Regions from separate parts of the Pseudomonas sp. SP16.1 genome, predicted to be linked through region 2. Evidence: predicted binding sites of a transcription regulator. Region 2 holds the regulator's gene; the other holds the start of a gene.

Region 1 (4,436 bases), 1.8 Mb from region 2:
CCGGCTGGCGCATCGGCTTTATGGTCGGCAATAGAGAACTCGTCTCCGCCCTGGCGCGGATCAAGAGCTACCACGACTACGGCACCTTCACCCCGCTGCAGGTCGCGGCCATCGCTGCCCTGGAAGGCGACCAGCAGTGCGTGCGCGACATCGCCGAGCAGTACCGCCAGCGCCGCAACCTGCTGGTCAAGGGGCTGCACGAGATCGGCTGGATGGTGGAGAAGCCCAAGGCCTCGATGTACGTCTGGGCCAAGATTCCCGAGGCCTACGCCCAGCTCGGCTCGCTGGAGTTCGCCAAGAAACTGCTGGCCGAGGCCAAGGTCTGCGTCTCCCCGGGCCTCGGCTTCGGCGACTACGGCGACGATCACGTGCGCTTCGCCCTGATCGAAAACCAGGACCGCACCCGCCAGGCGCTACGCGGGATCAAGGCGATGTTCCGTGCCGACGGCCTGCTACCGGCGAAGAAGGCCAAGGCCGATAGCGAATGAGCCGACCAGGGCGCCGCGAGGCGCCCTGGTCATATCAGCCGGAATAATCCAGCGCTGTCCAGGCACGACTCAAACCCTGGGCCAGCACGCAGCCCGGGCTGGCCAATTCCTCGTTGAACGCCGCTGGCAACAACGTGGTCTCCCCTTCTGCCGCGCCGTGGCGCTCGGTCAGCCACTGCAGCTTGCCGCAGTTGGGCGTGTCGATCACATAGCTGGCCGCGATGCTCGAGTGATGCCCGGGCAGGCGGATCACGTCAAGCACCCTGCCCGCCTCCTCGATGCGCCGACCATCGGACACCAGCACGGCCCAGGCCTGTTCGCCCTCGATCACCAGGTAGGCACCGTAGGCCCGCGGCTGCTCGATCTGCGGCTGGGCGCAACCGCCCAGCAGGGCCAGTAGCACAATCGTCATCAGCATCTGTTGCATTGCCAATTCTCCTCTCGCAAGGCGTCCACCCTGCGGGCTGTACGGGTCGATGTTGCTGCAGTGGGCTTACTATTACCGAGCACTGTTTATTTGTACAGTATTTTTCGTTTACCCTTGGCGTCACGAACCAATGCACAGGAGCCGCACCATGCTGGACGTACTGCAGCTGAAACATCGGGTGAACCGCATGCCGCTGGAGCGGGTGCGCGAAATGGTCGAGGAACTGCAGCTCGAGGGCATCGTCACCGAGAACCGCACGCCCTTTAACCGCCAGCACTTCAATACCTGCTTCGCCGAGATCGAAGCGCTGCTGCAGCGTGCCGGCTACCACCGCCAGCTGGATGTGGTCGGCTATCAGGGCCTGGCCTACGCGCTGTTCGACCCGGCACGTTGGGAGGCGGTGCAAGTGCTGCGCTGGCTGCGCGATTTCGTCGAGGAGGCCAGAACCAGCCCCGCACTCCGATAGCGCGCCGAGACGAACCAAAAGCAGGCCCATCGCCCGCTCGGTTGCACGGCCATAGGGCGAAGCGTTCAGCCGCTGGAGCCGGAGGGGGCAGTTACGGCAGTAGCAACGCCCCAAGGAAATATAACTATCTGATTGATATATAAAGAATTTAATTTCTCGCGAAATCCCCTCCCGCGTGTCTGGAGCAGACTTCTCCGACATTGCCGGCGCACTTGGCAAAGGCTTTGCTAGATCAGGACTAACCCACGTCTTAGGATCGCCAACGGCGGTGATCGGGACGAATAGACAAAGACGTCAAAGGCACCTTCTGCTCCGGCAGCGGGCTGTCTGCGACGTCTTTTTTCGTTTCTGATAGCTGAGGAATTGCCATGCACCGTCGCACATCGTTGCAAAAGACCCTGTCACGCCTGGGCTGTACGCTCGCCATGCTGGCTTCGCCACTGCTGCTGGCGGCAGAGCCGGAGAAGGAGGAGCTGAAGTTCGGCTTTATCAAGCTCACCGACATGGCGCCCCTGGCCATCGCCTATGAGAAGGGTTTCTTCGAGGACGAAGGCCTGTATGTCACCCTGGAGGCACAGGCCAACTGGAAGGTGCTGCTGGATCGGGTGATCGACGGCGAACTGGACGGCGCCCATATGCTCTCCGGCCAGCCGATCGGCGCCACCATCGGCTTCGGCACCAAGGCGGAGGTGGTCACCGCCTTCACCATGGACCTCAATGGCAATGCCATCACCATGTCCAACGCGGTGTGGGAGGAGATGAAGAAGCATGTGCCCATGGCAGACGGCAAGCCGGTGCACCCGATCAAGGCCGACGCCCTCAAACCGGTGATCGACCAGTTCGCCGCCGGCGGCAAGGCCTTCAACCTGGGCATGGTGTTCCCGGTGTCCACCCACAACTACGAGCTGCGCTACTGGCTGGCGGCCGGCGGCATCCACCCCGGCTACTACGCCCCGCACAAGGGCGATATCAGCGGCCAGATCGATGCCCAGGCGCTGCTCTCGGTGACCCCGCCGCCGCAGATGCCGGCCACCATGGAAGCCGGCACCATCCATGGCTACAGCGTTGGCGAGCCGTGGAACCAGGCGGCGGTATTCAAGGGCATCGGTGTGCCGGTGGTGGCTGACTATGCCATCCGCAAGAACATGTCGGAGAAGGTCTTCGGTGTGTCCAAGAGCTGGGCCGAAGCCAACCCGGAGACCCACAAGCGCGTGGTCAAGGCGCTGATCCGTGCCGGCAAGTGGCTGGATGAAGGCGACAACGCCAACCGCGCGGAAGCGGTGGAAATCCTTTCCCGCCCGGAATATGTCGGCGCCGATGCCAAGGTGATCGCCAACTCCATGACCGGCACCTTCGAGTTCGAGAAGGGTGACAAGCGCGAGGTGCCGGACTTCAACGTGTTCTTCCGCTACCACGCCACCTACCCCTACTACTCCGACGCGGTCTGGTACCTGACCCAGATGCGCCGCTGGGGCCAGATCGCCGAGGCCAAGCCGGACAGCTGGTACTTCGACATGGCGAAGCGCGTGTACCTGCCGGAAATCTACCGCGAAGCCGCCGCCGAGCTGGTGGCCGAAGGCAAGGCCGAGGCCGGTGATTTCCCGCCTGCCGACACCGACGGCTTCCGCGCACCGCTGGCCGACACCATCGACGGGGTGGTCTATGACGGCCGTCAGCCCAACGCCTATCTGCAGCAGTTCCAGATCGGCCTGAAAGGCGACACCACGCTCTGATCCATCCCGGGAGCCGGCTGGCCGGCTCCCTCCCCCGATTGCAAGAGGACAGGACGATGAGCAACCCGAACGTCGCCACCCCGATCCAAGAAACCCTCAAGGCGGCCCGCGCCGCGGCGCTGATCAAGCGCTGGGCACCGCCCATTATTCTGCCGTTGCTGGGCATCCTGCTGTTTCTCCTGTGCTGGCAGGGCCTGGCCAACAATATCCAGACCAGCCTCGGCCAGTTCCCCGGCCCGCTGCAGGTTTCCGAACAGTTCCAGGGCCTGGTCGGCGCCCACCTGCGCGAACGGGACAAGGCCAACGCCTTCTATGAGCGCCAGGAAAAGCGCAACGCCGAGCTGCTGGCGAAAAACCCGGATGCCGAAGTCAAAACCCGCCCCTACACCGGCAAGCCGACCTTCGTGCAGCAGATCTTCACCAGCCTGTACACGGTGATGGCCGGCTTCGCCATCGCCTCGTTGATCGCCATCCCGCTGGGTATCGTCTGCGGCCTGAGCAAGACCATCTACACCGCGATCAACCCGCTGATCCAGGTATTCAAGCCGGTCTCACCGCTGGCCTGGCTGCCTCTGGTGACCATGCTGGTCAGCGCCCTGTACGTCAGCGAAGACCCGCTGTTCGCCAAGTCCTTCCTCACCTCGGCCTTTACCGTGGCGCTGTGCTGCCTGTGGCCGACGGTGATCAACACCACGGTCGGCGTCGCCGGCATCGACCAGGACCTGAACAACGTCAGCAAGGTGCTGCGCCTGTCGCCTTTGACCCATGTGCGGCGCATCGTCCTGCCGGCCGCCCTGCCGATGATCTTCACCGGCCTGCGTCTGTCACTGGGCACCGGCTGGATGGTGCTGATCGCCGCCGAGATGCTGGCGCAGAACCCGGGCCTGGGCAAATTCATCTGGGACGAGTTCCAGAACGGCAGCTCCAACTCCCTCGGCCGGATCATGGTGGCGGTGATCGTCATCGGCCTGATCGGCTTCGCCCTCGACCGTCTGATGCTCCTGCTCCAGCGCCTGTTCAGCTGGGACAAGAACGCCGTACTGCGCTAATCCGGAGAACCGCCATGAGCCATACACACCTCGAACTGACCGGCGTGGGCATCGACTTCCCCACCGACAAGGGGCTGTTCTGCGCCCTGCAGAACGTCAACCTGAAGATTGCCAAGGGCGAGTTCGTCTCCCTGATCGGCCACTCCGGCTGCGGCAAGTCCACCGTGCTCAATATAGTCGCCGGGCTGTACCAGGCCACCAATGGCGGCGTCATCCTCGACGGCCGCGAAGTGGACGAGCCCGGTCCCGAGCGCGCCGTGGTATTCCAGAACC
Region 2 (4,436 bases):
ATCATCACCAGCAGCCGCATGACCGTGATTCCCGACAAGGAATATGCGCAGACCCAGCAAGCCGTTAGAATCGTCGCGGCCAACGGGGTGACCACGGCACAAGGAATGAAAGCGTATTTGAACGACGGCAGGATGCTCCTGCAGTCCAACGTAAGAGGCCAGCATGAGGTTCGTTAACACCCTCCCCCTGATTCTCAGCCTAGGCGCCGCATTGGGAAGCGCGGCTGCCTGGGCACTGCCATCGGATCGCGAGCAGCCGATCCGCATCCAGGCCGATAGCGCCGAACTGGACGACAAGCAGGGCGTGGCGGTCTACCGCGGTGACGTGATCATCACCCAGGGCACCCTGAAGATCACTGGAGACACAGTGACCATCACCCAGACCGCCAGCGGCGACATCGACGTGTTCACCTCGGTGGGCAAACCGGCCTATTACGAGCAGAAGCCGGCGGTGGACAAGGAAATCGTCAAGGCCTACGGCCTGACCATCCAGTACTTCTCCAGCAACGAGCGCATCGTGCTGATCGATCAGGCCAAGGTGATCCAGGAAGGCAACACCTTCGAAGGCGAGAAGATCGTCTACGACACCCAGCGCCAGATCGTCAACGCCGGCCGCGCCACCGGCACCAACGTCAGCGTGCCGCGCCCGCGCATCGACATGGTCATCCAGCCGAAGAACAAACCCGCGGATCAGCAGGCAGAGCAGTAATGGCCATTCTCAAAGCCCAACACCTGGCGAAGAGCTACAAGGGGCGCCAGGTCGTGCGCGACGTCAGCCTGAGCATCGAGAGCGGGCAGATCGTCGGCCTGCTCGGCCCCAACGGCGCCGGCAAGACCACCTGCTTCTACATGATCGTCGGCCTGGTACGCGCCGACCAGGGCCGCGTGCGCATCGACGATCTCGACGTCAGCCACCAGCCCATGCACGGCCGCGCCCGCGCCGGCATCGGCTACCTACCGCAGGAGGCCTCGATCTTCCGCAAACTGTCGGTGGCCGACAACATCATGGCCATCCTTGAGACACGCAAGAACCTGGATCGCGCCGGCCGCCAGGCGGAGCTGGAGAACCTGCTGCAGGAGTTCCATATCCACCATATCGCCGACAGCCTCGGCATGAGCCTGTCCGGCGGCGAACGCCGCCGCGTGGAAATCGCCCGCGCGCTGGCCACCAACCCCAAGTTCATCCTGCTCGACGAACCCTTCGCCGGCGTCGACCCGATCTCGGTGGGCGATATCAAGCAGATCATTCACCACCTCAAGACCAAGGGCATCGGCATCCTGATCACCGATCACAACGTGCGCGAAACCCTGGATATCTGCGAAACCGCCTATATCGTCAACGACGGGCAGCTGATCGCCGAGGGCGATGCCGAGACCATTCTCGCCAACCAGACGGTCAAAGAGGTTTACCTGGGCCACGAATTCCGCCTGTAGGTCGCCCGCTATTTCACTACAGAAATATGGCAACCCCTAGGCAAAGCCGAGAAATTCAGGCATATAATTTGCTTCCTGGTGGCGCCGCGGCGCCCTGTAGTGGAAGGCGTAAACCGCCGGTGAATTAAGGTCTGCAATGAAACCATCGCTAGTCCTCAAGATGGGCCAGCAGCTGACGATGACGCCGCAGCTGCAACAGGCTATCCGCCTCCTCCAACTGTCGACCCTGGACCTGCAACAGGAAATCCAGGAGGCACTGGAGTCCAACCCCATGCTCGAGCGCCAGGAAGACGGCGACGACTTCGACAACAGCGATCCCATGGCCGACGGCGCGGAGAGCGCCGCGCCGACGCCGAGCAAGGAAGACAGCTACCAGGAAAGCGCTCCGACGGTCGACAACCTGGAAGACGGCGAGTGGAACGAGCGCATCCCCAACGAGCTGCCGGTCGACACCGCCTGGGAAGACGTCTACCAGACCAGCGCCAGCAGTCTGCCGAGCAATGACGACGACGAGTGGGACTTCACCACCCGCACCTCCAGCGGTGAGAGCCTGCAGAGCCACCTGCTCTGGCAACTCAACCTGGCGCCGATGTCGGACAAGGACCGGCTGATCGCCGCCACCCTGATCGACTGCATCAATAACGACGGCTATCTGGAAGAAACCCTCGAGGAAGTCACCGACTCCTTCGACCCCGAACTGGACATCGAACTGGACGAAGTGGAAGTGGTGCTGCACCGCATCCAGCAGTTCGAGCCGGCCGGCATCGGCGCCCGCGATCTGCGCGAGTGCCTGCTGCTGCAACTGCGCCAGCTGCCGGCGAGCACGCCCTGGCTGAGCGAGGCCCAGCGCCTGGTCGGCGATTACCTGGAGCTGCTCGGCAGCCGCGACTACGCCCAGCTGATGCGGCGCATGAAGCTCAAGGAAGACGAGCTCAAGCAGGTCATCGAACTGATCCAGCGCCTCAATCCCCGTCCCGGCTCGCAGATCGAATCCAGCGAGCCGGAATACGTAGTGCCCGACGTCATCGTACGCAAGCACAACGACCGCTGGCTGGTGGAGCTGAACCAGGAGGCCATGCCGCGCCTGCGGGTCAACCCGCAGTATGCCGGCTTCGTCAAACGCGCCGACTCCAGTGCCGACAACACCTTCATGCGCAACCAGTTGCAGGAGGCGCGCTGGTTCATCAAGAGCCTGCAGAGCCGCAACGAGACGCTGATGAAGGTCGCCACGCAGATCGTCGAGCACCAGCGCGGTTTCCTCGACTATGGCGACGAGGCGATGAAGCCGCTGGTCCTGCATGACATCGCCGAGGCGGTGGGCATGCACGAGTCGACCATCTCGCGGGTCACCACGCAGAAATTCATGCACACCCCGCGCGGCATTTACGAGCTGAAATACTTCTTCTCCAGCCACGTCAGCACCGCCGAAGGCGGCGAATGCTCGTCCACCGCGATCCGCGCCATCATCAAGAAACTGGTCGCCGCAGAAAACGCGAAAAAGCCGTTGAGCGACAGCAAGATCGCTGGTTTACTGGAGGCACAAGGCATCCAAGTCGCCCGTCGGACGGTCGCCAAATACCGCGAATCCCTCGGCATAGCGCCCTCCAGCGAACGCAAGCGACTGATGTGACCCAGATCAGCTGGAAGCGGGGGCTTCCAGGCCAAAGTGTTCCGGTGGCGGGTCGCCCAAGACCCGTCTCTTACACAAGGCAACAAGGAGAAAGCGGTATGCAAGTCAACATCAGTGGACATCAGCTGGATGTGACCGACGCCCTGCGTGACTATGTCGGCGAGAAACTGGGCCGACTGGAACGCCACTTCGACAAGATCACCAACGTTCAGGTGACCATGGAGGTCGAAAAGCTCAAGCAAAAGATCGAAGCCACTCTGCACGTCGCCGGCGGTGAGGTCGTCGCCAACGCCGAACACCAGGACATGTACGCCGCCATCGATCTGTTGGCCGACAAACTCGACCGTCAACTCATCAAGCACAAGGAAAAGCAGCTCGAACGCCTGCAAGGCGCCACGGCCCGCTGACATTCCCCATCCATGATCCGACTTGAAAACATCCTGACCCCCGGCCGTTCCCTGGTGAACGTGCCGGGTGGCAGCAAGAAGCGCGTGCTCGAGCAGATCGCCAATCTGGTGGCGCGCGATCTGCCCGACCTCGACGCGCAGGACATCTTCGAAAGCCTCATCGCCCGCGAGAAACTCGGCTCCACCGGTTTCGGCAACGGCATCGCCATTCCCCACTGCCGCCTGGCCGGCTGCACCGCGCCGATCAGCGCGGTGCTGCGCCTGGACAGCGCGGTGGACTTCGACGCCATCGACGGCGCCCCGGTCGACCTGCTGTTCGTCCTGCTGGTGCCGGAAGCGGCCACCGACGCCCACCTCGAACTGCTGCGCCAGATCGCCAGCATGCTCGATCGCCAGGACGTGCGCGAACGCCTGCGCCAGGCCCCGGTCGGTGAAGATCTCTATCAGGTGGTCGTGGACATCCAGAACGGTCGATAAACATGCGCCTGATCATCGTCAGCGGCCGCTCCGGCTCGGGCAAGAGCACCGCCCTCGATGTGCTTGAGGACAACGGTTTCTACTGCATCGACAACCTGCCCGCCGGTCTGTTGCCAGACTTGGCGGAACGCGCCCTGCTCAACACCGAGATGCTGCTGCCGCAAGTGGCGGTATCCATCGACGCGCGCAACCTGCAGAGCCATCTGCGGCGCTTCCCCGAGCTGCTGGAGCAGGTGCGCCAACGCAACATCCACTGCGATGTGCTCTACCTCGACGCCGACGACGAAACGCTGCTCAAGCGCTTTTCGGAAACCCGCCGGCGCCACCCGCTGACCGACGAGCACCGCTCGCTGGCCGAGGCCATCGCCGACGAAACCCAGGTGCTGGCGCCCATCGTCGATCTCGCCGACCTGAAGATCGACACCACCCACCTCAACCTTTATCAGCTGCGCGATAGCCTCAAGCTACGCCTGCTCAATCAGCCTGAA

The links. The regulator sigma-54, encoded in region 2, starts transcription at its own class of promoters, with help from an activator protein. The targets are predictions, from matches to a motif close to ANTGGCATNNANNTTGCTNT.
Region 1: a site for sigma-54 is predicted at 1,593-1,612, ahead of ACUTAF_RS07920 (CmpA/NrtA family ABC transporter substrate-binding protein). Genes of this name have one in related genera too.

What each region holds. Positions count from the first base shown of each region.
Region 1 covers NZ_JBQYFZ010000001.1:1,639,440-1,643,875, reverse strand. The annotation lists gene alaC (alanine transaminase) at 1-488, shown strand, start outside; gene ACUTAF_RS07930 (hypothetical protein) at 523-915, opposite strand; gene ACUTAF_RS07925 (transcriptional regulator) at 1,064-1,381, shown strand; gene ACUTAF_RS07920 (CmpA/NrtA family ABC transporter substrate-binding protein) at 1,807-3,114, shown strand; gene ACUTAF_RS07915 (ABC transporter permease) at 3,171-4,163, shown strand; gene ACUTAF_RS07910 (ABC transporter ATP-binding protein) at 4,178-4,436, shown strand, end outside.
Region 2 covers NZ_JBQYFZ010000001.1:3,432,560-3,436,995, forward strand. The annotation lists gene lptC (LPS export ABC transporter periplasmic protein LptC) at 1-177, shown strand, start outside; gene lptA (lipopolysaccharide transport periplasmic protein LptA) at 164-709, shown strand; gene lptB (LPS export ABC transporter ATP-binding protein) at 709-1,434, shown strand; gene ACUTAF_RS16425 (RNA polymerase factor sigma-54) at 1,571-3,064, shown strand; gene hpf (ribosome hibernation-promoting factor, HPF/YfiA family) at 3,163-3,471, shown strand; gene ptsN (PTS IIA-like nitrogen regulatory protein PtsN) at 3,484-3,948, shown strand; gene rapZ (RNase adapter RapZ) at 3,951-4,436, shown strand, end outside.